2 regions of the Vibrio sp. JC009 genome follow, and region 1 is predicted to be linked to the other one. Evidence: predicted binding sites of a transcription regulator. Region 1 holds the regulator's gene; the other holds the start of a gene.
The links. The regulator PurR, encoded in region 1, represses purine synthesis genes. The targets are predictions, from matches to a motif close to TNANGNAAACGTTTNCNTNA.

Region 1 (15,254 bases):
GGTCCAGAAAGGAGCTGAAATCGTGCACTGTATCAGATATATAAGTTTCAGTTAGATCTACCCAGGACTCCGGTTCCGCCAGTAATATCTCAGGTGAGTATGAAGTATCAGCAGCTTCACTGATTTCAGCTTCAGCTGCCGTTAACGGGGAGTAGGCTATACTGAATGATAGAAACAGAACAGAAACTTTGCGCCGTGCAGACAAAATGCTTCTGGTCTCAGCCCAAACTTGTAAGTTGCGGTGAATAAAAATCCCTTTAGTACAGCGCAATATATTTCCTTATATTGATAGACGATTTTATATAAGTATAAATAACATAATGAAATACTGTAACTAGTGGAACATTTATTTGCCTTTAGTGTCAAAATTGAGTAACAAAACTGAGCGATAACTAGTGGTTGTCACCAGTAAATTTAGGTCAATGGGTCTTACGGATATGTTAAGAAACACAATAAAAAAAATTGGGGTATTGTCTCTGATAGCAGCTCCATTTCATGCAAGCGCCATTGCTTATGATGCGTTTAACGGGGAGTTTGTCGTCGGGTTTGGTCCGCTGACGTTGGGCCATGCCACCATGCTTGCCAAGTGTGAGAAACAGAACTGTAACTACGAAACGAATGCAAAGGGCTCCTTTATGTGGATAAAGGCTGACCTGAAAGAGCGTGGTTCATATATCAGAAACGGTGATTTACTGGTTCCGGTACAGACCAGTTACAAACAGAAAGTCGGCTCCAAGAAAAAGGCTTATGACTGGGATTTTTCACAGAAACAGTTTGTGAATGGCAAAAACAATAAAAAGGAAGAGTTCGAAAAAGATGCTGAAGGTGCATACCCTTATGTGCCACTCTTGTATCAAATTACCTTAGATCTAAAAAATGGCGGCCCCAAGGAGCAGTATGATTATCTGTCCAAGCAGAGAGCAAAGCAGGTGCACATAAGGGGTTATAAGAAAACTCAAATTGAAGAGGGCACCTTACACTTCTTTGTGGCGAAAGGTAAAGAAGACGAAATGGAGTGCTTCTTTTTACAAAAGGGCGACAATATCTGGCTTGAGAAGCTAAAATACGGAAGCTTTAAGCTATTAAGAAAAAACGGCGTCTTACCTAAAAATATTAAGTAAGACCCGCATATTACCCCTGCTGTACGCCTTTTCCCGGTTTAACTCTGGCCATAATCCACTTTGCCAGAATAGGGAACAGGCCCAGCAGGGCAAAAGAGATCAGCACATTTGGCGAGACAATACCTGAAAGGCTGTCTATTGTTGCCAGTTGAGTACCAGCGTTAAGGTAAACCATTGTGCCGGGAAGCATACCCAACTGACTGACCAGATAAAAACGCAGGGTTGAAATCGGTGTCAGTCCCATAAGCAGGTTTATCAGGAAAAATGGAAACACAGGGATCAGCCTTAGCGAGAAGAGGTAAAATGAGCCGTCCTTTTCGACACCCTTATTTATTGCATGCAGTTTTCCGCCAAATTTAGTCTGAACCCAGTCTTTCAGCAGATAGCGGCTGCTGAGAAACGCAAATGTCGCTCCCAATGTACTTGCAAACGAGACCAGCAAAAGGCTTAGTGAGAAGCCAAACAGCGCCGCTCCCAGCAATGTTACCACTGCCGCTCCCGGAATAGAGAAGGCTGTAACCACCACATAGGCCAGAAAGTAGATAAGTGCAGCTGAAACTTTGTTGGCTTCAATATACTCCGCTAACAGCGCCTGTTGCTGTTTTGCATTTTCCAGAGTCAGGTGTTGACCAAACTGGGTGGCAAGGGTGATGATAACAAGCAGAAGCAGCAGGCCGATAATCAGTTTTTTATTCATAATATCTTCCAGATCATAATGGAGCATTATAGCTTTTTTAGGTCACATGGATATAAGGACAGGGGCGGAGCGGTTTTTATTTCATAAAAAAATAAAAACCGCTGTTTGGTGACAGCGGTTTTATGTTCAGTTAGCTGAGAAGTTGAAACACTAGTCCAGCTTACTCATCAACTCATCTCTGCGTTCTTTAGTAATCACAGACCAGTGCTTGCCTTTTAGTGCGCCTTCCAGCGCCCAAAGCAGTTCAAGGCTAACGGTTGAGTTTGTCTGTTTGATCGCTTTAAATGCGCCAACAGAGCCAGCTTGTCTTAGTTCGGCTACGGAATTAATCCCGGCCTTTTTTAGCATGCGTTCTGTGCCCAGACGCAGGTTTGGAAGGTCTTTCAGGCGGGTTGGTTTTTCCTCTGCCTGGTGTGCCTTTTCTTCCTTAGCGAGATTTAGGGCATGCTCAGCAATTTTCAGGATGTCGTTAGTGTCATCCCAAAAGTCCTGCGGAAGTGCGAAGTATTTTGTAACAACCGGGAATCCACGCTTCTTATAAACATAAGGCTTATAGCCAGCAGCTTTGAATTCTTCAATTGTAGAATCGTTTGAGCGAATATGAAGGGCATCATTTACGACAAGAGCAAACATCGTCTCATCAACAAAAATGCCAAATCCACCAAACATTGAACGTGATTTGACTTTACCAAAATGTTCGAAAAGTCTGAGTGAATCTTTTAATACTGGTTTATCCATGGTGCTTGTCTCGGGTTAAAAATTGCTTCAACCAATTTGTTTCCGAGAAAATTAGCAAATCTATGTGATCTGTTGTCAGAAAACGGTAAAACTCGCGTTTTCTGAATGCTAATTTGCTTTCGGCAACCCCGCTGCCTTTCTATTAAAATCAGTTGGTTAAACTAATTATAGGCTAAGGCCGGTGGCTTTGCGTCCCATTTTTTCAAATGGTTTGCCTTGGTCGTGACCTAATAAATATAGTAAAAAAATGAACAAAGATCACGCTATTTGATGGTTAACGTGATCTTTGTTCAAAAAAGATAGGTAATATTGGGTGAGATATTTAACAGAAACTCTTTTTATTTAACAACTCAGTTACGAACCAAAACACTCTTACGCGAGATTATTTCAGGGTGCATCTCAAAAATACGACGCTCATGCTCCTTGTTTTTGATTCTCTCCAGCAGAATTTCAAACGCGGTTTTACCTACACGGCGTTTTGGCTGGTGCACAGTCGTTAGCGGTGGAGAGTAGTAGGCTGCAAGGTCGATATTGTCATAACCGATCACAGAGATGTCTTCCGGAATGCGAATGCCTTTTTCCTGCAGGCGGCTCATCAGCCCTAGCGCCATAATATCGTTGAAACAGAAAACGGCTGTTGGTCTGTTTTCCATCGCCAGAATCTTATCAGCGGCTTCAACGGCAGTATCACACTCAAAGTTACCTTCAAGAATGTTCTTTTCGTTAAACTCAATATTAAACTCGTCAAGAGCGCGCTTATAACCCTGAATACGCTCAATGCAAAGCGTTCTGTCTCTGAAACCGCTCAGGCAGAAAATATTTTCGTGGCCCCGCTCTATCAGATATTTGGTCGCAAGGTAGCCACCCTCTTCTGAGTTATCGATAATCTTATCTGACAGTGATTCGCCATGGCCCCAGTCCATAATCACTTTAGGAATATCAGTCAGGCCTTCAATCATTTCCTGAAGCTCAGGAGTCAGGTCGCTACAGAGAACAAAAATGCCGTCAACGCGCTTTTCTGCCAGCATTCGGATGTAATCACGCTGTTTCTCGTAGATACCGCCGGTATTACACAGGATCAGCGTATAGCCCTGACGGTAGCAGTAGCTTTCAAAGCCATCGACAACTTCAGCAAGGAAAGGGTTAGTTGACTGAGTTACCAGCATGCCCACGGTACGGGTTGAGTTACACTTAAGGCTGCGTGCAACAGCACTTGGTGCGTAATTTAATTCTTTAACCGCTTCCATTACTTTTTGCTGGGTGGTTTCAGCAACAAAACGGGTTTTATTTATAACGTGGGATACAGTAGTGGTAGATACACCTGCCAGGCGTGCTACGTCTTTAATTGTGGCCATAAATTTGTCCTGTGTATGCTGCCAACATCAAATGGTTTGTGTTTATTATAGTATTATCAACAGTAGGTTGAGTTGTGATTAAAACACAAAAACCGCTATTAAAAGTGATAGCGGTTTGCAGCAAGATTCATATTTTATCGATTGCGGCCCCGATTTTAGACCTATTTGCTTCGGCAGACAACGCCCTAAACGGGCGTTTCTTCACAAATATACTTAATGGGTACTATTCACCGCCTAAGTATGTACAATCCAGTTTGCAGAAGTCCACAAGAAAGGCTGCGACGCTGGCATAAAAACCAAATTCATCAAACTTCTGGCACTTCTCGCTAAATTGAGGGAACCAGCTCAGCATATATTTTTCGATAAAGGCTTTTTGCTCAATAAGCGCGTCATTAATATGTTCCAGCTTTTCCAGCTCGTTGGAACGGATAATCATGTTGCCCAGGAAGTCTAATTCCAGAGCAATATGGTCAGCTGGCTCATTTAAGCCTTCCTGAATGGCGATGCCTTTTTTCTGCATCAGCTCGGCCATTTCCTGAGCGGGTTTATCGTTCAAAAGGCCAGAGTCACCGATATACAGTGAAGCATAAGGTAGTGCTCCGCCCTTATCTGATTTCAGGAACAGGTCACAAAAGTCAGCAGCAAGCTCTAGTTGTGCGTCTTCTCTGTCCTGCAGGCGGTTCAGTGCATCTGTCAGTCTGTCGACTGATGGTTTTAAGATCTCATTTTCACCAAGGCCGGATAAAAATGAACGTATTTCCGGTGTCTGATAAGCATCAAGCTCTTTTTGAGTTAGTTCTTTGGCAAAAAGGCTGGATAACCACCAATAAATTTCCGCTCTCTTTTCGTTAAACGCTTTTGTTTCTTCCATCACTGAATTCCTACCAAGTCTTATTAATATATTGATTATAAGTGTAAACAAAAAATATGAATAAAACTAACCACTAATATGAAAAAATGTGACACTTTATATTTAAAAATTAACGCAACTTCAGATACTTGCGTTGAGTCAATAAACAGTAATGTTTTTCACAGTTCCGGCAATATGAACTAGAATTGTTAATAGTTATGAATAGAATCCCATTAATAACTCTGGACTGAATGAAAGCGGTGATTATGAGCAGCCATGTATTAGTAGTAGAAGATGATATTGTGACCAGAAGCAAGCTTGTGGGTTACTTTCAGAATGAAGGTTACCAGGTAAGCGAAGCGGACAGCGGTGAACAGATGCGGGATGTACTGAGTGAAAATGAGGTAGATCTTGTGATGCTGGATATCAACTTACCCGGAGAAGACGGACTGATGCTGACGCGTGAGCTGAGAAGCCAGTCAGATATCGGTATCATTCTTGTCACCGGACGTACTGATAGCATAGATAAAATCGTCGGGCTGGAAATGGGGGCTGATGATTATGTCACCAAACCGTTTGAACTAAGGGAGTTGCTGGTTCGGGTGAAGAACCTGTTGTGGCGTATTTCTCTGGCTAAGAATCCAAAGGAAGATACCCCTGATTTGGATTCGGGCAATATTATCTGTTTTGGTGACTGGACATTTGATATTCAGAGACGCTCGCTGACCCGTGACGGTGTACCTGTGAAGTTGACTAAGGCTGAGTATGAGCTGTTAGTGGCGCTCTCTTCTTATCCGAATACTGTGCTTAGCCGTGAGCGTATTATTAATATGATTAGTCACCGAGTAGATGCGCCTAACGACAGAACCATTGATGTTCTGATCCGCCGTATGCGGGCTAAGATGGAGTATGATCCTAAGAATCCTCAGATCTTTGTTACTGTGCATGGGGAAGGGTATATGTTTGCGGGGGATTGAGTTCCCCCCCTTAATTCTCTGCCAGTTCTGTCATGCTGGCTTCCAGCTCTTCTGTGTCTACCAGTTTATCCCTGATTTCGCGCCACCAGATGCCAAGCTTTTCATGCCAGTAACGTTCTGACTGCTCCAGATAACGGGCTTGTGGGGTGTATTTTACCCAGGTCTGTTTTATCTCGGTCTGGGCCAGGTAGTTGGTTGGTGCCGGGATTGGCTTTAAGCCAGCTTCGTTAAACTCCTTCAGTGCTCTTGTCATATGACTGGCAGAAGTGACAAGAACCAGTTTTCCCTGTTTCACAAAAGCGGCAGCCTGTCTTGCTTCTTCCCAGGTGTCCTTTGCTGTTTCCAGCAGAACAATATCAGGTTTGGCAACACCTAGTGCCAGAGCCACACGGGCCATCATCTTAGCGTGACTGAACTCTGCTCCACCTGCGTAGCCGGATAAGATGAGTTTTGCATCAGGATACATGCGTAAAACCCGGATCCCTTCAGCCAGTCTCATCAGAGCAGTCCGGCTGAGTTCGGAAGTTGGTGGTATCTGATCGTCAACAACATGACCGCTGCCAAGCACCATTACGTAGTCAACCGTTCCTTCTACGGGGAAAAAGGCGGTGTGTTCTCTCTCCATCGGCAGCAGAAGTTTGGTAGAGACAGGTTGGAAGGAGATTAAGAAAATTCCGGTAAGGGAAGCGAAAACAAAAAGCACACCAAAGCGGTGCCTGGTGGTAAACATTATCAATGCTAAACCAAAAAAGCCTATGATCAGCAAGGCTGGAAGTGGCATAGCAAGGGACGATATTACTTTTTTCAGCTCAAACATTGCTCAATAGTCCGAAAAATCATCACTTAATTATAAAAAAAGAGCATAACTCTTTATTCCTGATATTCCTATGACAGAATAAGCAGCACGATTGGACATGATAACCTAAGCTGACGTGACTGAAGACCGAAATTTCGACGACATCGCACACAAATTCGCAAAAAATATTTATGGATCAGAGAAAGGAGCCATAAGGCAGACCATTGTCTGGGAGGATTTGACGGCTGCGCTAACGCATTTAGATAAGGGTGAAAAGCTGGATATTCTGGATGCCGGAGGCGGTCTTGCGCAGATGTCTCAGAAGCTGGCCGAGCTTGGTCATAAAGTGTCGTTATGTGACATTTCTTCAGAGATGCTGCAACTGGCAAGAAAGGATATCGATGCCCATGGCCTTTCATCACAGTACCGTTATATTCATTCACCGGTGCAAAGGGTGGGGGAATATCTTGATAACAATGTCGATATGGTGTTGTTTCACGCTGTAATGGAATGGCTGGCATCACCGAAAGAGGCACTGGATATTGTGCTTGAACAGGTGAAACCGGGCGGTATTGCTTCTGTCATGTTTTATAATCATCATGGTCTGGTACTGAAAAATGTGATTTGCGGCAATATTCCCCATGTTCTGGAAGGGATGCCGCACAGAAAGCGTTTCAAGCTTCAGCCTCAGAAGGGCTTAATGCCGGAAGAGGTTTATAAGTGGATTGAAGACGCGGGATTTGAAATTTGTGGTAAGTCGGGTATCCGCTCGTTTCAGGATTATATTGGCAATATGCAGTATATGGGTGATTACGAGTTTGACGATGTTCTGGAGCTGGAAAAGAGGCTCTGCCGTCAGGAGCCGTACTTGTCACTGGGCCGGTACATACACGTATGGGCTAAAAAAGCTATCTGATTTCGGGGACACCGGAAGCAGGCAGGTATTGAACACAGACACACATTAACCCATCCATGGGGTTCGACCTTGCCATCCCTGGCAAGGACGGTCTGCTTATCAATACCTGCCTGCTTCCTAAATAACCCACGGAGAAAGAAAAAGCAGACAGAGACTGATCTGAGTATCAATAGGTGTCTAGTTTTTAAGATTCTGAACAAATTTCAGATGGCTGTAGAGAGAAAAAACAGGATTAACAATGAGTGAATTAGCTCAGGATGTTGCTGAAAAGCCAATTGATGAATTGGTCGGTTGGGTTCAGCAGCATGACTTTTCACTGAACCTTTCCAGCGAGCGTTTAGCATTTTTGATAGCTATCGCGGTAATGAGTAAGGAAAGGTTTGATGAAGAACTTGGTGAGGGCGAATTGCATGATGCATTTAAGATCGTCACCAGACAATTTGAAACCACAGGCGATGCCTCGGCCTTCAGGGCGAACAATGCGATAAACGAGCTGGTAAATCAGCGTTTACTGAGCCGTTTTACCAGTGAAATGACCGATGGTGCGAGTATCTACCGTCTGTCGCCATTAGCTGTTGGTATCTCTGATTACTATATCCGTCACAGAGAATTTTCCAGGCTGAAGCTTTCCATTCAGCTTTCCATGGTTGCCGATGAAATGGCAAAAGCGATTGAAGCTGCACGGGAAGGTGGTACAGAGGCGCACTGGCGAAAGAATGTTTACGGTGTGCTGAAGTTTTCAGTCGCCGAAATTTTCGATCAGATTGATCTGAACCAGCGGGTCATGGATGAGCAGCAGCAGGATGTTAAGCAGCAGATTGCCGATCTTTTAAATAAGGACTGGCGGGATGCGATTAATAACTGTGAATCCCTGCTGTCTGCCACATCAGATACCCTGAAAGAGCTGCAGGATACCCTTCAGGCCGCAGGTGATGAGATGCAGGCGCAGATCATCGATATTCAGGAAATCATCTATGGCGATTCTGAGCTGGAGTTTATCGAAGAGCTGCTGTTTGGTCTGCAGATGAAGCTGGACCGGATTATCAGCTGGGGCCAGCAGTCTATCGACTTGTGGATTGGTTATGACCGCCACGTACATAAGTTTATCCGTACGGCCATTGATATGGATAAAAACCGGGCATTCAGTCAGAGACTTCGCCAGTCGGTGAAGGAGTACTTTGATGCGCCCTGGTATCTGACCTACGCCGATGCTGACAAGCTTACCGATCTCCGGGACGAAGCGCTTTCGCTCCGTGATGATGAAGTGACCGGTCAGGCTCCGGCTGAAGTTGAATATGAAGAATTTGAACAGGTTAATGATGAGCTGACTCAGCGCATTTCAGGCATGCTGAGTGTGCATAAAGAGCAGGGGACGCCAATCGATCTTGGATCGGTTTTGCGTGATTACCTCGCAACACACCCTCAGGCTTATCATTTCGATTTAGCCAGAATTGTTATCGACCAGGCCGTGCGTCTGGGCTACTCCGAGTCCGATTATATGGCGGTTCAGCCAGACTGGAAGGCAATTAACGATTTTGGTGCAAAGGTACAAGCAAATGTCATCGACAAATATTGAGCAATACATGCCGGTTAATCTGGCAAAAGCGATTGCAAACCCTCTGTTCCCTGAACTTGACAGCATGCTGCGCGCAGGCCGTCACATCGCGACAGAAGATTTAGATAACTACACATTTTTAAGTGATTTTGAAACTGAACTGGCGCATTTTTATCAGCGCTACAATATTGAACTAATCCGTGCTCCAGAAGGCTTTTTCTATCTGAGACCCCGCTCAACCGCTCTGATTGGCCGCAGTGTGCTTTCTGAGCTGGATATGCTGGTGGGTAAAGTTCTCTGCTTCTTATACCTGAGTCCGGAGCGAATCGCTCATGAAGGTATCTTTACCAATCTGGAGCTCTATGAAGAGTTGCTGGGACTGGCAGATGAAAAGAAACTGATGAGACTGGTGACCAACCGTGCCACCGGCTCTGACCTTGATAAAGAAAAGTTGTATGAAAAAGTGCGTACTTCTCTGCGCCGCCTGAAACGCATTGGAATGATTATCTCCATTGGTGAAGAGGGTAAGTTTAAAATCAGTGAAGCCGTGTTCCGCTTTGGTGCCGATGTTCGTGTCGGTGATGATGTGAGAGAGGCGCAGCTAAGACTGATCCGTGACGGTGAAGCGGTTGTTGAACAGGCAAATGAAGCAGAGGAAGAAGCATGATTGAAAGAGGTAAATATCAGTCACTGAGCATGATCAACTGGAACGGCTTTTTTGCTCGTACCTTTGATATCGATGATCTGGTGACCACACTTTCAGGTGGTAATGGTGCCGGTAAATCCACAACCATGGCCGCATTTATTACCGCTTTGATCCCGGACCAGAGTCTGCTGCATTTCCGTAACACAACAGAAGCGGGCAGTTCACAGGCATCACGTGATAAAGGTCTGTACGGTAAGTTGCAGGCGGGCGTCTGTTATTCCGCGTTGGATGTGGTGAACTCCAAAAAGCAGAGACTGCTGTTTGGTGTAAAACTGCAGCAGGTGGCAGGCCGTGATAAGAAAGTGGATATCAAACCCTTTGTGATTCAGGGGCTGCCAAGTGCTGTTAAACCAACCGATGTGCTGATTGAGAAGCTGGAAAACGGTCAGGCAAGAGTTCGCTCAATTAACGAAGTTAAGCAGATCGCCGGTGAGTACGAAGGCGTACAGTACAAAGCGTTCAATTCCGTGGTTGACTACCATTCGCGTATGTTCGAGTACGGCGTATTGCCGAAGAAACTGCGTAACAGTGGTGACCGCTCTAAGTTCTACCGTCTGATTGAAGCCTCGCTTTACGGTGGTATTTCAAGCGCCATTACCCGTTCTTTAAGAGATTATCTGCTGCCGCAGAACGGTGGCGTTAAAAAAGCATTTCAGGATATGGAATCGGCGCTGCGCGAAAACCGCATGACGCTTGAGGCGATCAAGACGACTCAGTCAGACCGTGATCTGTTTAAGCACCTGATCACTGAGTCTACAAACTATGTGGCTGCGGACTATATGCGCCACGCCAATGACCGCAAAAATAAGCTGGATAATGCACTGGCTATCCGTGGTGAGTTGTTCGGGTCAAGAACCACACTGATTGCCCAGAATGAATTGCTGAACCGGGTAAAAGAAGAGCTTGAGCAACTGGTGGAGCAGGAGTCCGATCTGGAACAGGATTACCAGGCGGCTTCTGATCATCTGCAACTGGTTCAGAATGCCCTGCGTCAGCAGGAGAAGATTGAACGCTATCAGGAAGATCTTGAAGAGCTGAGCGAACGCCTTGAAGAGCAGGTGATGGTGGTTGAAGAAGCTCAGGAACGTGTGATTGAAGCGGAAGAGAATGCCACCATTTCTGAAGAAGAGGTGGACAGCCTGAAGTCTCAGCTGGCTGACTATCAGCAGGCTCTTGATGTTCAGCAGACACGTGCATTGCAGTACCAGCAGGCGGTTCAGGCTCTGGAAAAAGCCAGGCAGCTACTGGCGGATGACTCTCTGAGTGCCGAAAATGTTCAGCAGCAGCTTGCCAGCTTAAAAGAGCAGGAGAGCGATAAAACAACCAGTCTGCTTGCGGTGAAACATAAGCTGGATATCAGCTCCAGCGCAGCAGAGCAGTTTGAAAAAGGCTTTGCTCTGGTTAAGAGCATTGTGGGCGATATTGCCCGTGATCAGGCATCGGAATTTGCCCGTCAGGCAACCGCTCAGGCTCGCTCCGCTGAAAACCTGCTGGAAAATGAATCCCAGTGGCGGGCTCAGTACCGCGATCTGGAAAGGGATATCAGTACGCAGCGGGCGGCAAAAGAGCTGGTGAAGGAGTACCAGAAGAAACACAATATCGATATTACCGGTCTGGGCGCACTGGAAGAAGAGCGTGATAAGCATCTGGCTAATATCGAGCTTATCGAGGCTGAGCAGGAAGAAATCCGTGAGCAGCGCAGTGATAAGCGCCGTGAAGAGCAGAGTCTTCAGGCTGAAATAAAAAGACTGGAATCTATTGCACCTAAGTGGATTCAGGCCAGCGATGCACTGGAGAATCTGAAAGAGCAGAGCGGTGCCGATCTGTACGACAGTCAGGCTGTGATGTCAGAAATGCAGAAGGTTCTGGAGAATGAAAAGCATCAGTCTCTGGAAAAAGAAAAGCTGGCTGCAAGACGAGGCGAGCTTGAGAAAGAGATTGAGCAACTGGCATCTCCGGGCGGTTCTAACGATCCTCGCCTGAAAGGTCTTGCCGATACCATTGGCGGTGTACTTCTGTCTGAAATCTACGATGACATCACTATTGACGATGCGCCGTACTTCAGTGCTATGTATGGCCCGGCGCGTCACGCGATTGTGGTTTCTGACCTTACCGGCATTAAAGAAAAACTGGTTGAACTGGATGACTGCCCGGAAGATCTCTACATTATTGAAGGCGATGTGGATGCCTTTGATGACAGCACATTTGATGCCGATGAGTTAGAAGGCGCAGTTTGTGTTCAGTTTAACGAGCGTCAGATGCGCTACTCGCGCTTTCCTGAAATTCCACTGTTTGGCCGCGCTGCACGCGAGCAGAGACTGGATATTCTTCGGGAAGAGCGTGAGGATGTGGTTGAGAAATACGCTAAAGCTTCTTTTGACTCTCAGAAACTGCAGCGTCTGTACCAGAGCTTTAATGATTTTGTTGCCAGCTATATTCAGGTGGCCTTTGAAGCAAGCCCTGAGCAGGCTCTGATAAAGCAGCGTGAGTTGCGTAACAACCTGTCCCGTGAACTGCGCGACTTAGATGAAAAAGAGCAGCAGCAGAAATCTCAGATGGCGTCCAGCAGGCAGGCGATTGTCGCTCTGGATAAGATCTCTCCGCAGATTCGACTGATTGAAGATGACATTCTTGAAGCCCGTTTTGAAGAGATGGGTGAAAAACTCAATGAGCTGTCTGAAGCGAAAGTGTTTACTTCTCGTCATGGCAAGGCAGCAAAAGAGCTTGAAGGTTTGATTGCCGCGCTTGATGCGGATCCTGAGCAGTTTGAAGAGCTGGAAAAAGAGTATCAGCTTGCCGATGAGCAGCTGCAGTCCATTAAAGCTAAGCTGTTTGCGCTGGAAGATGTGTATGAAAGACGTCACTACTTCTCCTATTCCGATTCAGTTGCTTTGCTTAACCAGAGCAGTGAGCTGAGTGATCAGCTAAAAGAGAAGCTGGTCAATGCAGAAAGAGCGCGTACACGTTCAAGAGATCAGTTTAAGCAGACTCAGGAGCAACTGAGTCAGTACAATCAGGTTCTGGCATCGCTGAAGAGCTCTCATCAGGCAAAATCTGAAACCGTGCAGGAATTCCGTATGGAGCTGCAGGAGTTCGGTGTTCATGCGGACGAGGGTGCTGAGGAACGAGCGCAGAGCCGTCGTGATGAACTTTATGAGCGTCTGCATACATCACGTTCGCGTAAAAGTGAGTGCGAGAAAACCATCACTTCCACTGAGCTGGAAATGAAGGGCGTAGCGAAAAAAGCCAGAAAGCTGGAAAAAGAGTACCGCGAGCTGCGAACCTTTGTTGTCCTTGCTAAAGCTGGCTGGTGTGAGGTGCTGCGTCTGGCGAAAGACAACGATGTTGAACGCAGACTGCATAAGCGCGAACTGGCTTATATGAGTGCTGAAGAGCTTCGTTCTATGTCGGACAAATCGTTAGGTGCGCTACGACTGGCTGTCGCTGATAACGATGATCTGCGTGATGCACTTCGTGCGTCAGAAGACAATGCTCACCCTGAGCGTAAGGTACTTTTCTATATTTCGGTATACCAGCATCTGAGGGAGCGTATTCGTCAGGATATTATCCGTACCGATGATCCGGTTGAAGCCATCGAAGAGATGGAAGTTGAACTGGCAAGACTGACAGAAGAACTGACTCAGCGCGAAAACCGTCTGGCAATCAGCTCTGAATCTGTTGCAGCCATTATCAAGAAGACGATTCAGCGAGAGCAGAACCGAATCCGTATGCTGAACCAGGGGCTGTCGAATATCCACTTTGGTCAGGTAAACGGTGTTCGCCTGAATGTGAATGTGCGTGAGAGTCATGAGATTTTGCTAAGTGGTCTGGCTGAACAGCAGGATCAGCATCAGGATCTGTTTGAGAATTCGCGCTTTACCTTCTCAGAGGCGATGACCAAGCTGTTCCAGCGAGTGAATCCGCATATCGATATCGGTCAGCGTTCGCCGCAGGTATTTGGTGAAGAGCTGCTGGATTACCGTAACTACCTCGAACTGAGCATTGAGGTTAACCGTGGTACGGATGGCTGGCTTCAGGCTGAGTCTGGTGCTCTGTCTACCGGTGAGGCAATTGGTACCGGTCAGTCCATTCTGCTGATGGTTGTTCAGAGCTGGGAAGAGGAATCGCGCCGCCTGAGAAGCAAAGATATTGTTCCGTGCCGTCTGCTCTTCCTTGATGAAGCAGCCCGACTGGATGCCAAATCTATCTCTACACTATTTGAGCTTTGTGATCGTCTGGATATGCAGCTTCTGATTGCCGCACCTGAAAATATCAGCCCGGAGAAGGGCACCACCTATAAACTGGTGCGTAAGATATTTAAAGACCATGAGCATGTTCATGTTGTTGGCTTGCGAGGGTTCGGTAACTCAGGCTCTAATGAAAAGGAGCTGAATCCGGCTCCGGAGCCGGGTAAAGCGGTTCAGGCTTCTTAAAGGTAATAAAGGCGCTGATAAAGGCGCCTTTATTTTTGCGCGCTTGTCTTGTTGTACTAGTTAGCGAGAGCGCGATCACGAACTCGGTATTTTCCTGTTATTCCATATACTCAAAAAGTTAGCGGCGCGATACTCTGTCCGGGTATCAAATATGTAGAAAGGAATAATAAAATGAAGAACAGTTTTGAGCATACTCTGCCTAACGAAGAGGGGTATTTTGGCGAGTATGGTGGCAGCTTTATCCCGCCGCAGCTTGAGTCCATCATGCAGGAGATCAACAAAGAGTATCAGGTGTGCAGGCAAGACCCTGAATTTCAGGCAGAACTGGCTCGTCTGTATAAGCACTTTGTGGGCCGTCCAAGCCCGATATTTCATGCTCAGAACCTGTCCGAAAAATATGGTGTCGACATTTACCTGAAACGTGAAGACTTAAACCATACCGGTGCGCACAAGATTAACCACTGTCTGGGTGAAGCACTGCTTGCTAAAAAAATGGGCAAGAAGAAGATCATTGCGGAAACCGGTGCCGGTCAGCACGGTGTTGCTCTGGCAACCGCTGCTGCACTGGTTGGGCTTGAGTGTGATATCTATATGGGTGAAGTGGATATTGCCAAAGAGCATCCGAATGTGGTTCGTATGCGTATTCTTGGTGCAAATGTTATCCCGGCGACTCATGGCAGAAAGACACTGAAAGAAGCGGTGGATGCTGCATTTGAAGCGTATCTGAAAGATCCAATTACTCAGCTGTATGCAATCGGTTCAGTGGTTGGCCCGCACCCATTTCCTATGATGGTTCGTGATTTCCAGTCGATTGTCGGTAACGAAGCGAAGATTCAGTTTGAAGAGATGACGGGCAAGCAGCCTGATAACCTTGTGGCTTGTGTGGGTGGTGGTTCAAACGCACTGGGTCTGTTTACGGCTTTCCTTGATGATGAAAATGTTGCAATCCACGGCGTTGAGCCTGCGGGACGCTCTCTTGATGAAGTGGGTGAGCACGCGGCAACACTGACTCTGGGCGAGCCGGGTGTGATGCACGGCTTTAAGTCTTACATGCTGAAAGATAAAGATGGCGAGCCTCAGGAAGTATATTCAGTGGCAAGTGGCCTGGAT
Region 2 (15,254 bases), 650 kb from region 1:
CATATTTATCACCTTTTTAAACCAATTAAACACTTCTAGTTTGATTTCTCAGTTCCCTGGAGGCGATATACGGACTCTTCCTTTGAGCATTTTCTCTTCATTGCTGAAGTTGAGGTAACTATAGCACCATGAAATAAAATTACAATAGCAATGGTGATGAAAGTCACATTATTTATCATTTATTCATAATTCTGTAATTTAGTTACAACTCGTAAGCACACTTTGTCCGCCTGCAAGTGCTGTTAGCCTTCTGTCTCAGAGCTGTCAGTGATATGATTCGACATCTTTGGCTTTATACCCAAGCAATCTAGAGAAGAATCATTCAGATTACTTGGGTATAACGATAAAAAACATTCAAAATCTTAGGTATGTCTATTTAGATATTCTGGTCTGGAGACATTTTAAGGAGTTACCTGTGACTAAACCTCATTCAGAAATCAGCAATCTTGCTCCACAGTCACTGTGGCAGTTTTTCGACAAGATCTGCTCCATCCCGCATCCATCAAAGCACGAAGAAGCACTGGCTCAGTACATTGTTTCATGGGCAGAAGAAAAAGGACTGGATGTTCGCCGAGATCCTACAGGTAACGTTTTTATCAAGAAACCGGCAACAAAAGGCATGGAGAACCGCAAAGGCGTTGTTCTTCAGGCGCATATTGATATGGTGCCTCAGAAAAATGAAGACACTTCTCATGACTTTCTGACTGATCCTATCCTTCCGTATATTGACGGTGAGTGGGTAACCGCTAAGGGCACGACGCTAGGTGCAGATAACGGTATTGGCATGGCGTCTTGTCTTGCGGTACTTGACGCTGTCGATATCCAGCACGGCCCGCTTGAAGTGTTGCTGACCGTTGATGAAGAAGCAGGTATGACAGGCGCATTTGGTCTTGAAGCCGGCTGGCTTGAAGGCGATATCCTGCTAAACACTGACTCAGAGCAGGAAGGCGAAGTTTACATGGGCTGTGCAGGCGGCATCGACGCCTCTCTGACTTTTGATATCAGCCGCAAGCCTCTTCCGGCAGGCTATGTTACCCGCCAGTTGACTTTGAAAGGTCTGAAAGGCGGCCACTCAGGTTGTGATATCCACACAGGCCGTGGCAACGCAAACAAACTGCTGGCACGCTTCCTTGCCGGTCACGCTGAAGAGCTGGAACTAAAGCTGGTTGATTTCCGTGGCGGCAGCCTTCGCAACGCCATTCCACGTGAAGCTTTTGCCACCGTTGCCGTTCCTCTGATCAACGAAGGCCGCCTGAACGATCTATTCACTAAGTTTACTCAGATCCTGAGCAAAGAACTGGGTAAAGTGGAAACCGACATTCTTTCTCTGTACGAGATCGTAGAAGATGCAAAAGACGCCTTCAGAGCCAAAGATCAAAGACGCTTTATTGCCGCACTGAACGCCTGTCCAAACGGTGTTATCCGTATGAGCGATGAAATCCAGGGTGTGGTTGAAACCTCTCTGAACGTTGGCGTTATCAGCACAGAAGAAGATAAAGTAACCATACTTTGCCTGATCCGCTCTCTGATTGACTCTGGCCGCTCTCAGGTACAGGGCATGCTTAGCTCAGTTGCTGAACTGGCTAACGCTTCAATCTCATTCACTGAAGGCTACCCTGGCTGGAAGCCGGATGCAGACTCTGAAATCATGGCAACCTTCAGAGATGTATTCGAAGAAATGTACGGCAACAAACCAAACATCATGGTAATCCACGCCGGTCTTGAATGTGGCCTGTTTAAAGAACCATACCCGAATATGGATATGATTTCTTTCGGCCCGACTATCAAATTCCCGCACTCTCCGGATGAGAAGGTGGAAATTGCAGCGGTACAGAAGTATTGGGATCAGATGGTGGGGATATTGGGGAATATTCCGAAGAAATAGGCCCTCGGCCCTGGGACGGTCGCTTCGCTCCCTTCTGGGCCCTGGGTGGTAAGCAATTAAACTTAGTTCTTAAAATAAAAAACGCGAGCTAACATAGCTCGCGTTTTTTATTCCCAGGGCCTATCAGGGAGCGAAGCGACCGCTCCCAGTCCCCTTTCCCTTTGTTAACCTAGATTAACCCGAGCATTCCTAAACATCCTCATCCACGCAGAATCCTCTCCCCATGAATCCGGTGCCCATGAGTTTGCTACCGTGCGGAATACACGCTCAGGGTGCGGCATCATGATGGTTACACGGCCGTCAGTTGTTGTCAGGCCGGTGATCGCGTTTGGCGAACCGTTCGGGTTGTTTGGATATTGCTGCGTTGGGTTGCCGAAGTTGTCAACGTAACGAACAGCCACTGTGCCTGATGCTTCAATTGCATTCAGGTGTGCTTCATCACGAACTTCTACGCGGCCTTCACCGTGAGATACAGCGATTGGCATGCGTGAGCCTTCCATTCCTGAGAAGAACAGAGAGTCAGACTTCTGAACTTCAACCAGGCTGAAGCGAGCTTCAAAGCGCTCTGATTCGTTGCGAACGAAGCGAGGCCACAGGTCTGCACCCGGAATAAGCTCATGAAGGTTAGACAGCATCTGACAGCCGTTACATACACCAAGCGCAAGAGTATCTTCACGCTTGAAGAAGCCTTCAAACTGGTCACGAGCCTGAGCATTGAACAGGATAGACTTAGCCCAGCCTTCACCTGCGCCCAGTACGTCACCGTAAGAGAAACCACCACAGGCAACCAGACCTTTGTACTCATCCAGTACCGCCTGACCAGTCAGGATATCGCTCATATGGATATCGATGGCTTCAAAACCGGCACGGTTAAATGCAGCAGCCATTTCAACATGTGAGTTAACACCCTGCTCACGCAGAATCGCCATCTTAGGCTTAGCACCTTTTGCGATATACGGCGCAGCTATATCTTCCTGAACATCGAAAGTCAGGTTCACGTTCAGGCCAGGGTCCTTATCGTCAGCCTTGGCTGCAAATTCCTGATCCGCACATTTCGGGTTGTCACGAAGTACCTGCATCTTATGCGTTGTCTCAGCCCAGATAGTACGCAGTTCGCTGCGTGAACGCTCGATAACCACTTTATCTTCTGCGGTCAGAGTGATCTTATCAGACTGCTCAACTTCACCGATAACATGGCTGCACTGCGCAAGGCCATGGTGTGCAAGCGTACTTAGCACGCCTTCAATATCTTCATTGCGAACCTGAACCACTGCGCCCAGCTCTTCGTTAAACAGGGCTGCAAGTGCATCTTCACCAAGATCAGAGATATCTGCTTTAACGCCACAGTGACCGGCAAATGCCATTTCAGCAAGAGTAACAAACAGACCGCCATCGCCCTTATCGTGATAAGCCACCAGCTTGTCATCGCTAACCAGAGCCTGAACTGCATCATAGAAACCTTTTAGCTGCTCTGCGCTGTCCACATCTGCCGGCTTGTCACCAAGCTGCTTGTAAACCTGAGCCAGTGCTGTCGCACCCATACGGTTTTTGCCGTTACCCAGGTCGACAAGGATAAGGCTGCTGTCGCCTTTGTCTGTGCGAAGCTGTGGCGTTACTGTGCGGCGCACATCTTCAACACGGGCAAATGCTGTAATAATCAGTGAAAGCGGAGAGGTCACTTCCTTCTGCTCGCCATTTTCCTCCCACTTGGTCTTCATCGACATGGAGTCTTTACCAACAGGGATAGTCAGGCCAAGTGCAGGACACAGCTCTTCACCAACCGCTTTAACTGCTTCATACAGACCAGCATCTTCACCAGGGTGACCCGCCGGAGACATCCAGTTCGCAGAAAGCTTGATATGTTTGATATCGCCGATATCTGTCGCTGCAATGTTTGTCAGTGACTCACCAACAGCCAGACGCGCAGATGCTGCAAAGTCCAGAAGTGCTACAGGCGTTCTTTCACCCATAGACATAGCTTCACCGTGGTAAGTGTCATAACTTGCTGCCGTTACTGCACAGTTAGCAACAGGAACCTGCCAAGGACCAACCATCTGATCGCGGGCAACCAGACCGGTTACGCTGCGGTCACCAATGGTGATAAGGAAAGTTTTCTCTGCAACCGTCGGCAGACGAAGAACACGGTCAACCGCTTCATTCAGTTCGATGCCTGATGCATCCAGAGCCGGACTATCTGCTTTCTGAGTTTTCACATCACGGTGCATCTTAGGTGGCTTGCCAAGAAGAATATCCATTGGCATATCAATTGGCGTATTGTCGAAGTGTGAATCTTCCAGAGTCAGGTGACGCTCTTCAGTCGCAACACCTACAACCGCGTACGGTGCACGCTCACGCTTACAGATAGCATCAAAGGCTGCCATGTTTTCCTGCGCAACCGCCATTACATAGCGTTCCTGAGATTCGTTACACCAGATCTCAAGCGGGCTCATTCCCGGCTCATCGTTTGGTACATCACGCAGCTGGAATTTACCGCCACGCTCGCCATCGTCTACCAGCTCAGGCAGTGCGTTAGAGATACCGCCCGCGCCCACATCGTGGATAAATGCAATCGGGTTCTCTTCGCCAAGCTGCCAGCAGCGGTCGATAACTTCCTGACAACGGCGTTCCATTTCCGGGTTTTCACGCTGTACAGAAGCAAAGTCCAGATCTTCAGCCGACTGACCGGAAGCCATTGATGATGCAGCACCACCACCAAGACCTATGTTCATTGCAGGGCCACCCAGTACGATGATGTTTGCACCCACAGGGATTTCACGCTTTTGAACATGCTCATCACGGATGTTACCCATACCACCGGCAATCATAATTGGCTTGTGGTAACCACGAACTTCTTCACCTGCGTGAGAGTTAACCTTCTCTTCATAGGTACGGAAGTAACCAAGCAGATTAGGACGGCCAAATTCGTTGTTAAATGCTGCGCCACCCAGAGGGCCTTCCAGCATAATATCCAGCGCATTGACAATACGGCCCGGCTTACCAAAATCGGTTTCCCATGGCTGCTCACTGCCCGGAATACGAAGGTTAGAAACGGTAAAACCAACCAGACCCGCTTTAGGCTTACCACCGATACCGGTTGCGCCTTCGTCACGGATTTCACCACCAGAGCCTGTAGATGCACCCGGCCACGGAGAAATTGCTGTCGGGTGGTTATGCGTCTCAACCTTCATCAGGATGTGCGCATCTTCGTGATGGTAATCGTACTCACGGGATTCAGGGTTCGGGAAGAAACGGCCAACTTTAGAGCCGGTCATTACCGCTGCGTTATCTTTGTACGCAGAAAGTACGTGATCAGGAGTGGTCTCGAAGGTGTTTTTGATCATCTTGAACAGAGATTTATCCTGTTCAACACCATCGATTGTCCAGTCAGCATTGAAGATCTTATGGCGGCAGTGCTCAGAGTTTGCCTGAGCAAACATCATAAGTTCGATATCATTTGGATTACGGCCAAGCTTAGTAAAGCTCTCAACCAGATAATCGATTTCATCTTCTGCAAGTGCAAGACCAAGTGATACGTTCGCTTCCTCAAGCGCTTTACGGCCACCGGCAAGAACATCTACTGCCTGAACCGGAGCTGGCTCAGCCTGAGTAAACAGTGCCTGCGCCGCTTCCATTTCAGTAAATACGCACTCCATCATGCGATCATGAATCAGTGCCTTTACTGCTGCAATTTGCTCTTCTGACAGCTCCGCAGAGGCTTCTACGTAATAAGCGGTACCGCGCTCAAGACGCTTAACTTTCTCAAGACCACAGTTATGTGCGATATCGGTAGATTTAGAAGACCAAGGTGAAATGGTGCCCGGACGAGGAGTAACCAGCAGCAGAAGACCTTCAGGTTCATGTTCCTGAATGGTTGGACCGTAAGTCAGAAGTTTTTCCAGCTTTTCCGTCTCTGACGCATCAAGTGCGAAAGTGGTGTCAGCAAAGTGCATGAACTCGGCATAGATGCCCGTTACAGGCAGCGATTGTTCACGACAAAGATCCAATAGTTTGTTAATTCGGAACTCAGAAAGAGCGGGTGAGCCGCGCAGTATTTCCATGTGCTAAGGTCTCTTATGCAGTTGATTAAGTGATATTGGAATAAATTCAATATGTTAATAACTAACCCTGAACTTATACCAATTTCACCTACTCAGTTGCGGGCGTATTATAGAGCATTTTTTTTGTGACGTAACCCTTTGCGCAACCGTTTGCGCGATTTTTTTTCATATCCTACTTTCGACTGATATTTCTGCAAATAATCACTGTTTTCTTTAATGATTCTTTGCCTGATCCGGCGCGTCTGTTATAAAGAGTCTAATTGAGACTTAAACTCCTGTTTCCGATGCGCATATTATTTACACAGATTTCAAAAATCTTAGCTCTGGTTATCATCATAGCTGGTATTTCCGGCTGTCAGATAGAATCCGATCCAAAGAGTGAACTGGATAAGATCCGTGAACGCGGGATCCTGCGTGTCGGTACGCTGAATAATCAGCTGGCTTACTATATCGGTCCGGAAGGCCCGACCGGTCTGGACTACGAACTGGCTAAACGCTTTGCAGACGAATTAGGTGTAAAGCTGGAGATGAGACCTGTTTACCGTATATCCGGCCTTTTCCCTGCACTGGATAACAACGAGGTGGATATTGTTGCTGCCGGGCTCAGCCAGTCTCAGGAGCGCATAAAAGCCTACCGCGCGGCGCCTGCTTATTACTACGTCAGCCAGCAGGTGGTGTATAAAACCGGCTCCTGGCGTCCGCGCAACCTGAAGAAACTGGAAGAAAGGCTGGATACGACCGAAGACCAACTCACCGTAGTTTCAGGCTCCCACTTTGAAAAAAGGCTGAATCAGCTAAAAGAAGAGCACCCTAAACTTAAGTTCAACCTGGATTCCGGCACGGATGTGAAAGATCTGCTCAGACAGGTTTCCACCGGAGAACTGGCTTATACGGTAGCTGACTCAGTTGAGCTATCTCTTACCCAAAGACTGTACCCGGATATTGCACAGGCCTTTGAATTAACCGAAGACCAGCCGGTTTCCTGGTATATGCGCAAATCCGATGATGAAAGTCTGTTTGCCTTACTGATCGAATTTTTCGGCTCAGTAAAACTGTCCGGTGAGCTGGCTCAACTGGAAGAGAAGTACTTTGGGCATGTGGACAGCTTTGACTACGTGGATACCCGAGCCTTTATCCGCGCACTGGATGACAAACTGCCGAAATGGGAAGAGCTCTTCAAACAGTACTCTGATGAATTTGACTGGAGACTGATTGCGGCGGTTTCTTATCAGGAATCCCACTGGAACCCGAAAGCCAAATCACCAACCGGTGTGCGGGGCATGATGATGCTGACCCTGCCGACCGCTAAGATTGTTGGCGTGAAAAACCGACTGGATCCTGAGCAGTCTATCCGTGGTGGCGTAAAATACCTTCAGGGGATCGTGGACAGAGTACCGGATTCCATTACCGAGCATGAAAAGATCTGGTTTGCGCTGGCGTCTTATAACGTCGGTTACGGCCATGTCATGGACGCCCGTCGTCTAACTAAAGCTCAGGGCGGCGATCCAAACTCATGGGCGGATGTGAAAGAGCGGCTGCCGCTACTGAAAAAGAGAAAATACTACAGCCAGACCCGTTACGGCTACGCTCGCGGCGACGAAGCGAAAAGCTATGTGGAAAATATCCGCCGTTACTACCAGTCTATTATCGGCCATGTGGAAAAACGAGTCGCAGCTGAAAATGATCTCAATGTAGAAGATATACAGGTTATTGATGTTGTACTGCCGGATCCAACGGTAAGTGGTGCAGCCAGCGCTGCTGTGCCAGTTGAAGGCGCTACAGAAATTGCACCGGAAACAGCACCAGCAGACAAGAAAGACGAAAAAGAGAATAAAAACAATCAGGCAGATAAAGAAACAGAAGGCAATAAGGATGAAAAAGCCGAGCCAAAACCAGTGGCTCATCCGTTAAGCTAAAAAATTACTCTGTTCCCTGCATTGTAACGTCATAAAGCGGTAATATTTAGTCACTATAAAGAAGAGGTAAACAGGTTTCACAAGTAACTAAAACAGCGGAAGAGCCGCTAAAGACAGGAGTACAATTATGTTCTCTAAAAGACGTACCGCTTCAAAGTCGACAACAAAGACTGCCTCAGCAAACCGCCGAAAAAGAATGCTGGCAAACAATAAAAAGAAGATTATCTGGCGTAACCGGACTTATGTTCAGTTAGAGACGTTCAGCTAATCTGCATCAAAACCGGTCTGGGTGAGTAGCAATCAGGTTATTTGCCCTTATCTTCCGGCTCAGAAGACAAACTGCGTAATCTGTCCCTCTCCTCTTTCTTCTCTTTTCTTCTTCTTTTAAAAAAAGCCTGAAGCTGAGCACGGCACTCTTGTTCCAATAGCCCCGACTCTATGGTTGCATAGTGATAAGCCGCCTGAGTTTCGAAAAGATTAAGCACTGTTCCGGCAGCGCCCGCTTTCAGATCCGGCGCACCAAACACAATGCGCTTCACTCTGCTGTGCAGCAAAGCGCCGGCGCACATGGGGCATGGCTCTAAAGTAACATATAGTGTGGTATCAAGAAGGCGGTAGTTATTCAGTTGCTGTCCGGCTTTTCTCAGCACCTGGATTTCTGCGTGCGCCGTTGCGTCATGCTCACCGATAGAACGGTTCCAGCCTTCAGCAAGGATTTCATCATCCTTAACCAGAACGGCACCCACCGGCACTTCACCTTCCAGTTCAGCCTGGTGCGCAAGCTCAATTGCCCTGCGCATAAATATCTCGTCCTGTTTAGAGAAGTTCTGAGTCACAACCGCTACACCTGTAAATAAAAAAGCGACTATACCCAAGTGATTTTAAGATGCAAGGCTCAGTTAAAGCGGCTAATCAGAGTCTGGAGTGCGACCTGTTTGGTCTCCCCTCGCCTGTCTTCCCAATACACCTCAATCTGAATACGCTTGGCGTAAACACCACCAGCAAACTCCTGCCAGGGCTGAGCGGTCAAATTGTTAACCCGGACCTGTAATTTAAAGGTCTCATCAATACGCTCTTCTGCGCTGGTTATATCCTGAAACCTTAGCGTTCCTGTCCCGCCGGGTTGAGAAAAACCTTTAAACTGCTCAAGCCTGTTTTCTGCAATAAACAGTGCCTGAAACCTGTTAGCAGAGTTTTCCGAGCTGTGCTCAGCATACATCTGAAGCCGGATCAGCCCCATAACGCCCACCGAAAGTACAAACATGGCAATTAAGACTTCAATCAGACTGAATCCCCGCATGTTAGAAGTCATTCCAGCTCCCCTCGATCCAACTCCAGTCCACAATCTGCCCTGTATTGCGTTCTGCCTGAACAGACCGACAGATCTGGGTATCAAGGTAACGGCTAAATATTCGGTATCTATCTTCCTCAAGCTCTGTCAGGGTCACAAAAAGCGCCTCTTCCAACCGGCAGCCTTCGGAAATATCCACAATGGCACGGCCAGTCTTTAATGCGCCAAAGGCGCACTCCAGCCCGGCTTCTGCTATCCAGAACTCACGGCTTGACTGAAGGTGATTCTGGGTAAGTTTGATCTGAAAAAATACCCCTTTATAACTGACCATCGTCAGTGCCAGAGCGGCGGTTAACAGCAAACTGGTGGTAAGCAGAATCGCCATACCTGACTGTTTTTTTGTCATGGGTTATTTCTCACTGCAAGGGTTAAGGTTTTGGTCTCGGTTAGTTGCGGGAAATCTTTCAGTTGAACCGTCATAGTTACCGTCAACAATCCCGGTGCGGTTGGCAATATAGAAAAGCCGGTCAGCAGGACACTGTTTTCATCAAACAGTGAAATGTGATTTCTTGGCTGGCACTCCTGAAGACTCAACTGAGACAAAGCCGAAATGCTCTTCGAGCAAAGCCGGAGTTTTTTCTGCGATAGATCTCCCCGTAGTGAAACCAGCTGATACCTATCTACCTCCCCTTGTGGATTGATGCGATAGGCATAACTAAGTCTATCATCCTGATTATGTAGAACCTGACCGGACACAGTCAAAGCAGTACCATTTTCTGAGTTATAGCCTGCCCGTCTTATATCTCTCTGCAGGAAGTTCAAAGTCTGATACAGGGTACGGGTAAGAAGAATATGCCTGGCATTATTAGCCGCCAGTTTCTGACCCGATATAAAAACAGTGCCGACACTTGCCAGAATCAGCAGACCAAGAGTTGATGCCACCAGCAGCTCTACCAGAGAAAAACCGCCTTGTTCCTTTCTGGCAGAAAGCCGGGAATTAGCATACCGGATAGCCATAGCGCGCTTCCTCCACTGAACAAATCCTTATCCGACCTACAACACCATAATATACAAGCCTCATCTGCCGACCCGGCGACGATTTATGAAAGAAAGTAAGGTTACCGTTTCCTACCGGATTACCATGAATTCTGTCCAGTCTGATAACATTTTGAGAGCCGGAAAAGCTGCTGCCGATATTGGCCGAAAGAAAAACCTGATCTCCGGAGGCATACAGAATTGGTGGCGAGCCTCCCTCTTCTGTTTCATAAAGAGCCAGCTCCCAACGACCCTCTTCAGACCCAGCCTGAGTGATATGAATAAAAAGCTCCTTATGCCTCTTCACTGCTTCCGATCTGGCCTGATAGAAAAAACCACTTAATTCAGTGGCGACTTGTTTTATCTGATAGCTCTGATAAACCGGTGAAATATTCAGCCCGGCCGTGGTTACGAGTGTACTAACAATAACAAGTGCAATAATCAGTTCTATCAAGGTAAATCCCTGAACCATTTCCCAATTTTTTGTTTTACTCATCTGTCACCAACCAAACCCTGTTGAAGCGATTCTAGCTATTTCTGAAAATGCCGGGAAAGTTAGCAAAAGGTGTTGGAAATGGTCGGAAAAAATAGATGTAATCCATATAGTCCCCGGATAACCGGAATGACATTGATCGAACTATTGGTTGTGCTGGTTATTGTCGGATGCCTCGCTGTAATGGGTTACCCCTCCTATAGCAAGCATGGACTCAAAGCCCACAGAACAGCCGCCAAATCAGATCTGTTAAAAATTCAGATGGAACTGGAACAGACCTTCGACAGAACAAACCCCGCCTTCACCAACGGCTACAACTTTGACCTGATTTACGAGTCCGGAAGTTACTGCGCTTCAAGCTTAAATTGCCAGACTGAACAGGGGAGGTTTGCTTTTAGCATTGAACCGCTGACTGAGTCTGGTGGGTATGTGCTTATTGCTAACGCAAGAGAGCAGCAGGTTGAAGATAGTTGTCCTCGGTTGGAGGTTAGATCGGATGGGGGGATGGGGCCGGAGGGGTGTTGGTAATGGGGCTATGGGGCTATGGGATTATGGGGTTATGGGGTTATGGGGTTATGGGGTTATGGGGTTATGGGGTTATGGGGTTATGGGGTTATGGGGTTATGGGGTTATGGGGTTATGGGGTTATGGGGTTATGCAAGATTTGATTCGACTGCACATGATGTCAAGCTTTTTTAGCTTTTCCCTATAACCCTTAAGGACGAAGTCCGTCCCCTAGCCCCATCCCCTTAATTTTAACTAGTCAGATCATCAAAAAACTTCTTAACACCCTTAAAGAACCCTTCCGACTTAGGACTATGCTTAATCGCAGCATCACCACCACAGCTTTCTTCAAATTCTCTTAGAAGTTCTTTCTGACGCGAGCTTAGCTTCACCGGGGTTTCTACAACCAGCTTCACGATCAGGTCACCGATACCGCCGCCACGAACGCCTTTTACGCCTTTGCCTCGCATACGGAACATACGACCGGTTTGTGTCTCGTTTGGCACTTTCAGGCTTACACGCCCGTCAAGTGTTGGTACTTCTACTTCACCGCCCAGAGCTGCCATTGCAAAGCTTACCGGGACTTCACAGTAAAGGTTGTTGCCGTCACGTTCGAAGATGTGGTGCTCGCGAACATGAACCTGAACGTACAGGTCACCTGCTGGTGCGCCCATTTCTCCGGCTTCGCCTTCACCTGAAAGACGAATACGGTCACCTGTATCTACACCTGCCGGTATCTTAACGTTAAGTGTCTTAGTCTTCTGCTTACGACCCTGACCATGGCATGCTGTACATGGGTCTTTAATGATCTTGCCTTTACCGCTACAAGTCGGACAGGTTTGCTGAACAGCAAAGAAACCCTGACGCATCTGAACCTGACCATGGCCATGACAGGTAGGACAGGTTTCAGCCTTAGAGCCTTTCTTAGCACCTGAGCCATGACAAACGTCACACTCGACCAGTGTCGGTACTTCAATCTCTTTTTCACAGCCACGAACCGCTTCTTCCAGAGAAAGGTCCATGTTGTAGCGAAGGTCCGCACCACGCTGAGCACGCGCCTGACCACCGCCACCACGACGGCCGCCACCGAAAATATCACCGAACACATCACCAAAGATGTCACCGAAATCAGCACCAGCGCCACCAAAGCCGCCACCGCCGCCCATGCCACCCTGTTCGAATGCCGCGTGACCATACTGGTCATAAGCCGCCTTCTTCTGAGCATCGGTCAGAACTTCATACGCTTCTTTTACTTCTTTAAACTTTTCCGCAGCACCTTCATCACCCTGATTTCTGTCCGGGTGGAATTTCATCGCAAGACGCTTATACGCCTTCTTAATATCACGCTCTGATGCATCGCGGCTTACGCCTAATACTTCGTAAAAATCACGTTTTGACATGTGTTTAATTACCGTTTATTGCTTATGGCGAAGTGCCATGTCTTTGTTAACTAAATCGATCTTGGGGATTTTGGGGATTGGGCCCTGGGTTTCTAGGCCCTGGGCCCTGGGGAAAAAGACTCCATTCCTAGGGCCTAATAGGACGGAGTCCGTCCCAGGGCCCAGGGCCTTCTTTCCAACATCACCTAGATCGATTCACTCAATCTCATCTACAAACTTGCGGGCGAAAGGAAAAACCCGACGCCCGCAATGAATTTTACTTAAGGATTATGCCTTACGGCACAAGAAGTTAATTACTTCTTCTCGTCATCCTTAACTTCTTCGAACTCAGCGTCTACAACGTCATCGTCTTGAGACTGCTGTTCTGCACCAGCTTCAGCGCCGCCAGCTGCTTGCTGTGCCTGAGCCTGCTGCTGAGCGATTTCCATCAGCTTCTGAGCTGCAGTCATCAGAGCCTGAACTTTAGCGTCGATAGCTTCTTTGTCGTCGCCGTTCTTCGCTTCTTCAAGTTCTTTGATTGCTGCTTCGATCTTCTCTTTCTCGTCTGCTGGCAGAGCGTCACCCGCTTCTTCCATTTGCTTACGAGTACCGTGAATCATCTGATCAGCCTGGTTACGTGCAGTTACTAACTCTTCGAACTTCTTGTCCGCTTCTTTGTTAGCTTCTGCTTCTTGTACCATCTTCTCGATATCATCATCGCTCAGACCGCCAGATGCCTGGATAGTGATCTTCTGCTCTTTACCAGTCTGCTTGTCTTTTGCAGATACGTGCAGGATACCGTCCGCATCAAGGTCGAATGTTACTTCGATTTGAGGCATGCCGCGAGGTGCTGGCTGGATACCTTCAAGGTTGAACTGACCAAGAGACTTGTTGTACATAGCCTGCTTACGCTCACCCTGTAGAACGTGGATAGTTACCGCGCTCTGGTTGTCTTCTGCTGTAGAGAACACCTGGTTCGCTTTCGTCGGGATAGTTGTGTTCTTCTCAACCAGCTTAGTCATCACGCCACCCATAGTCTCGATACCAAGAGACAGTGGAGTTACGTCAAGAAGAAGTACGTCTTTAACGTCACCAGCAAGAACACCACCCTGTACCGCAGCACCCATAGCTACAGCTTCATCAGGGTTAACGTCACGGCGAGCTTCTTTACCGAAGAACTCAGCAACTTTAGCCTGAACCATTGGCATACGAGTCTGACCACCAACAAGAATAACGTCAGTGATGTCGCTTACAGACAGGTCTGAATCCGCAAGAGCAACTTTTAGAGGCTCAAGAGAACGCTGAACAAGGTCTTCAACAAGTGCTTCAAGTTTTGCACGAGTTACTTTGATGTTCATGTGCTTAGGACCAGTCGCATCCGCAGTAACGTAAGGTAGGTTTACGTCAGTCTGCTGAGTAGAAGAAAGCTCGATTTTCGCTTTTTCTGCTGCTTCTTTAACACGCTGCATTGCAAGAGGATCGTTCTTAAGATCGATGCCCTGCTCTGATTTGAACTCGTCTACAAGGTAGTTGATCAGACGGTTATCAAAGTCTTCACCACCAAGGTGAGTGTCACCGTTTGTAGCAAGTACTTCGAAAGTCTTCTCGCCTTCAACTTCGTCGATTTCGATGATAGAGATATCGAAAGTACCACCACCAAGGTCGTAAACAGCGATAGTGCGATCACCGCCTGATTTGTCCAGACCGTAAGCCAGTGCAGCCGCTGTTGGTTCGTTGATGATACGCTTAACTTCAAGACCTGCGATACGGCCGGCATCTTTAGTTGCCTGACGCTGAGCATCGTTAAAGTAAGCAGGAACAGTGATTACTGCGCCAGTTACTTCTTCGCCAAGGAAGTCTTCAGCTGTTTTCTTCATCTTCTTAAGAACTTCAGCAGAAACCTGAGGAGCCGCCATTTTCTGGCCTTGTGCTTCAACCCAAGCGTCACCGTTGTCAGCCTTAACAATGTTGAAAGGCATGATTTCGATATCACGCTGAACTTCTTCGTCTTCAAAACGACGACCGATAAGACGCTTAATAGCGAATAGAGTGTTTTGTGGGTTGGTTACCGCTTGACGTTTCGCAGGCTGACCAACTAGCGTTTCGCCGTCTGTATAAGCGATAACAGATGCTGTGGTACGCTCACCTTCAGCATTTTCGATTACGCGTGGTGCGTCGCCGTCAAGTACAGCAACACATGAGTTAGTAGTACCTAAGTCAATACCAATGATTTTACCCATCAGGTTATCTCCGAGAATTCAGTTAATTCATTTCTGTTACCCCCTAGATGGGGGCTGTGAATCGGGATTCAACCCCACTCACATTAATGTTTCTTTGTGTATGCACCTTAAATAAGGTCAGTGAATGGGTTTTCAAGGGAAAAATGGAAATTTTTGCCAGAATTTTTCGACACAAATAAAAAAAGGCCACTAAACAGCAGCCTTTCAAAACTCAGTTGTCTGGTATCTGTTACTTAGAAACCATAACCATTGCAGGGCGAACAACACGACCATTCAGCTCGTAACCTTTCTGCATTACGAACATAACCGTGTTTGGTTCAAAATCTTCGCTTTCCTGAATAGACATTGCCTGATGGAATTCAGGGTTAAATGGCTGACCTTCAGGGTTAATCTCTTTAAGGCCGAATTTAGCAACGGTATCGATAAACGTTTTGTGAGTCAGTTCCACACCTT

Region 2: a site for PurR is predicted at 6,082-6,101, ahead of purL (phosphoribosylformylglycinamidine synthase). Genes of this name have one in related genera too.

What each region holds. Positions count from the first base shown of each region.
Region 1 is NZ_CP092106.1:1,984,369-1,999,622, reverse strand. Features, by position in the region: gene L3Q72_RS08905 (hypothetical protein) at 1-205, opposite strand, end outside; gene L3Q72_RS08900 (hypothetical protein) at 438-1,121, shown strand; gene L3Q72_RS08895 (TVP38/TMEM64 family protein) at 1,132-1,818, opposite strand; gene L3Q72_RS08890 (TfoX/Sxy family DNA transformation protein) at 1,969-2,556, opposite strand; cyclic di-GMP riboswitch class I at 2,675-2,782, opposite strand; gene purR (HTH-type transcriptional repressor PurR) at 2,907-3,911, opposite strand; gene torD (molecular chaperone TorD) at 4,135-4,782, opposite strand; gene torR (two-component system response regulator TorR) at 5,028-5,738, shown strand; gene elyC (envelope biogenesis factor ElyC) at 5,749-6,555, opposite strand; gene cmoM (tRNA uridine 5-oxyacetic acid(34) methyltransferase CmoM) at 6,671-7,450, shown strand; gene mukF (chromosome partition protein MukF) at 7,689-9,026, shown strand; partial or broken gene mukE (chromosome partition protein MukE) at 9,007-9,639, shown strand; gene mukB (chromosome partition protein MukB) at 9,669-14,144, shown strand; gene trpB (tryptophan synthase subunit beta) at 14,316-15,254, shown strand, end outside.
Region 2 is NZ_CP092106.1:2,637,275-2,652,528, forward strand. Features, by position in the region: gene L3Q72_RS11695 (aminoacyl-histidine dipeptidase) at 416-1,885, shown strand; gene purL (phosphoribosylformylglycinamidine synthase) at 2,050-5,943, opposite strand; gene mltF (membrane-bound lytic murein transglycosylase MltF) at 6,228-7,859, shown strand; gene L3Q72_RS11710 (hypothetical protein) at 7,987-8,127, shown strand; gene tadA (tRNA adenosine(34) deaminase TadA) at 8,165-8,695, opposite strand; gene L3Q72_RS11720 (prepilin-type N-terminal cleavage/methylation domain-containing protein) at 8,755-9,171, opposite strand; gene L3Q72_RS11725 (hypothetical protein) at 9,161-9,556, opposite strand; gene L3Q72_RS11730 (prepilin-type N-terminal cleavage/methylation domain-containing protein) at 9,553-10,167, opposite strand; gene L3Q72_RS11735 (GspH/FimT family pseudopilin) at 10,148-10,681, opposite strand; gene L3Q72_RS11740 (type IV pilin protein) at 10,808-11,206, shown strand; gene dnaJ (molecular chaperone DnaJ) at 11,434-12,582, opposite strand; gene dnaK (molecular chaperone DnaK) at 12,876-14,801, opposite strand; gene grpE (nucleotide exchange factor GrpE) at 15,031-15,254, opposite strand, start outside.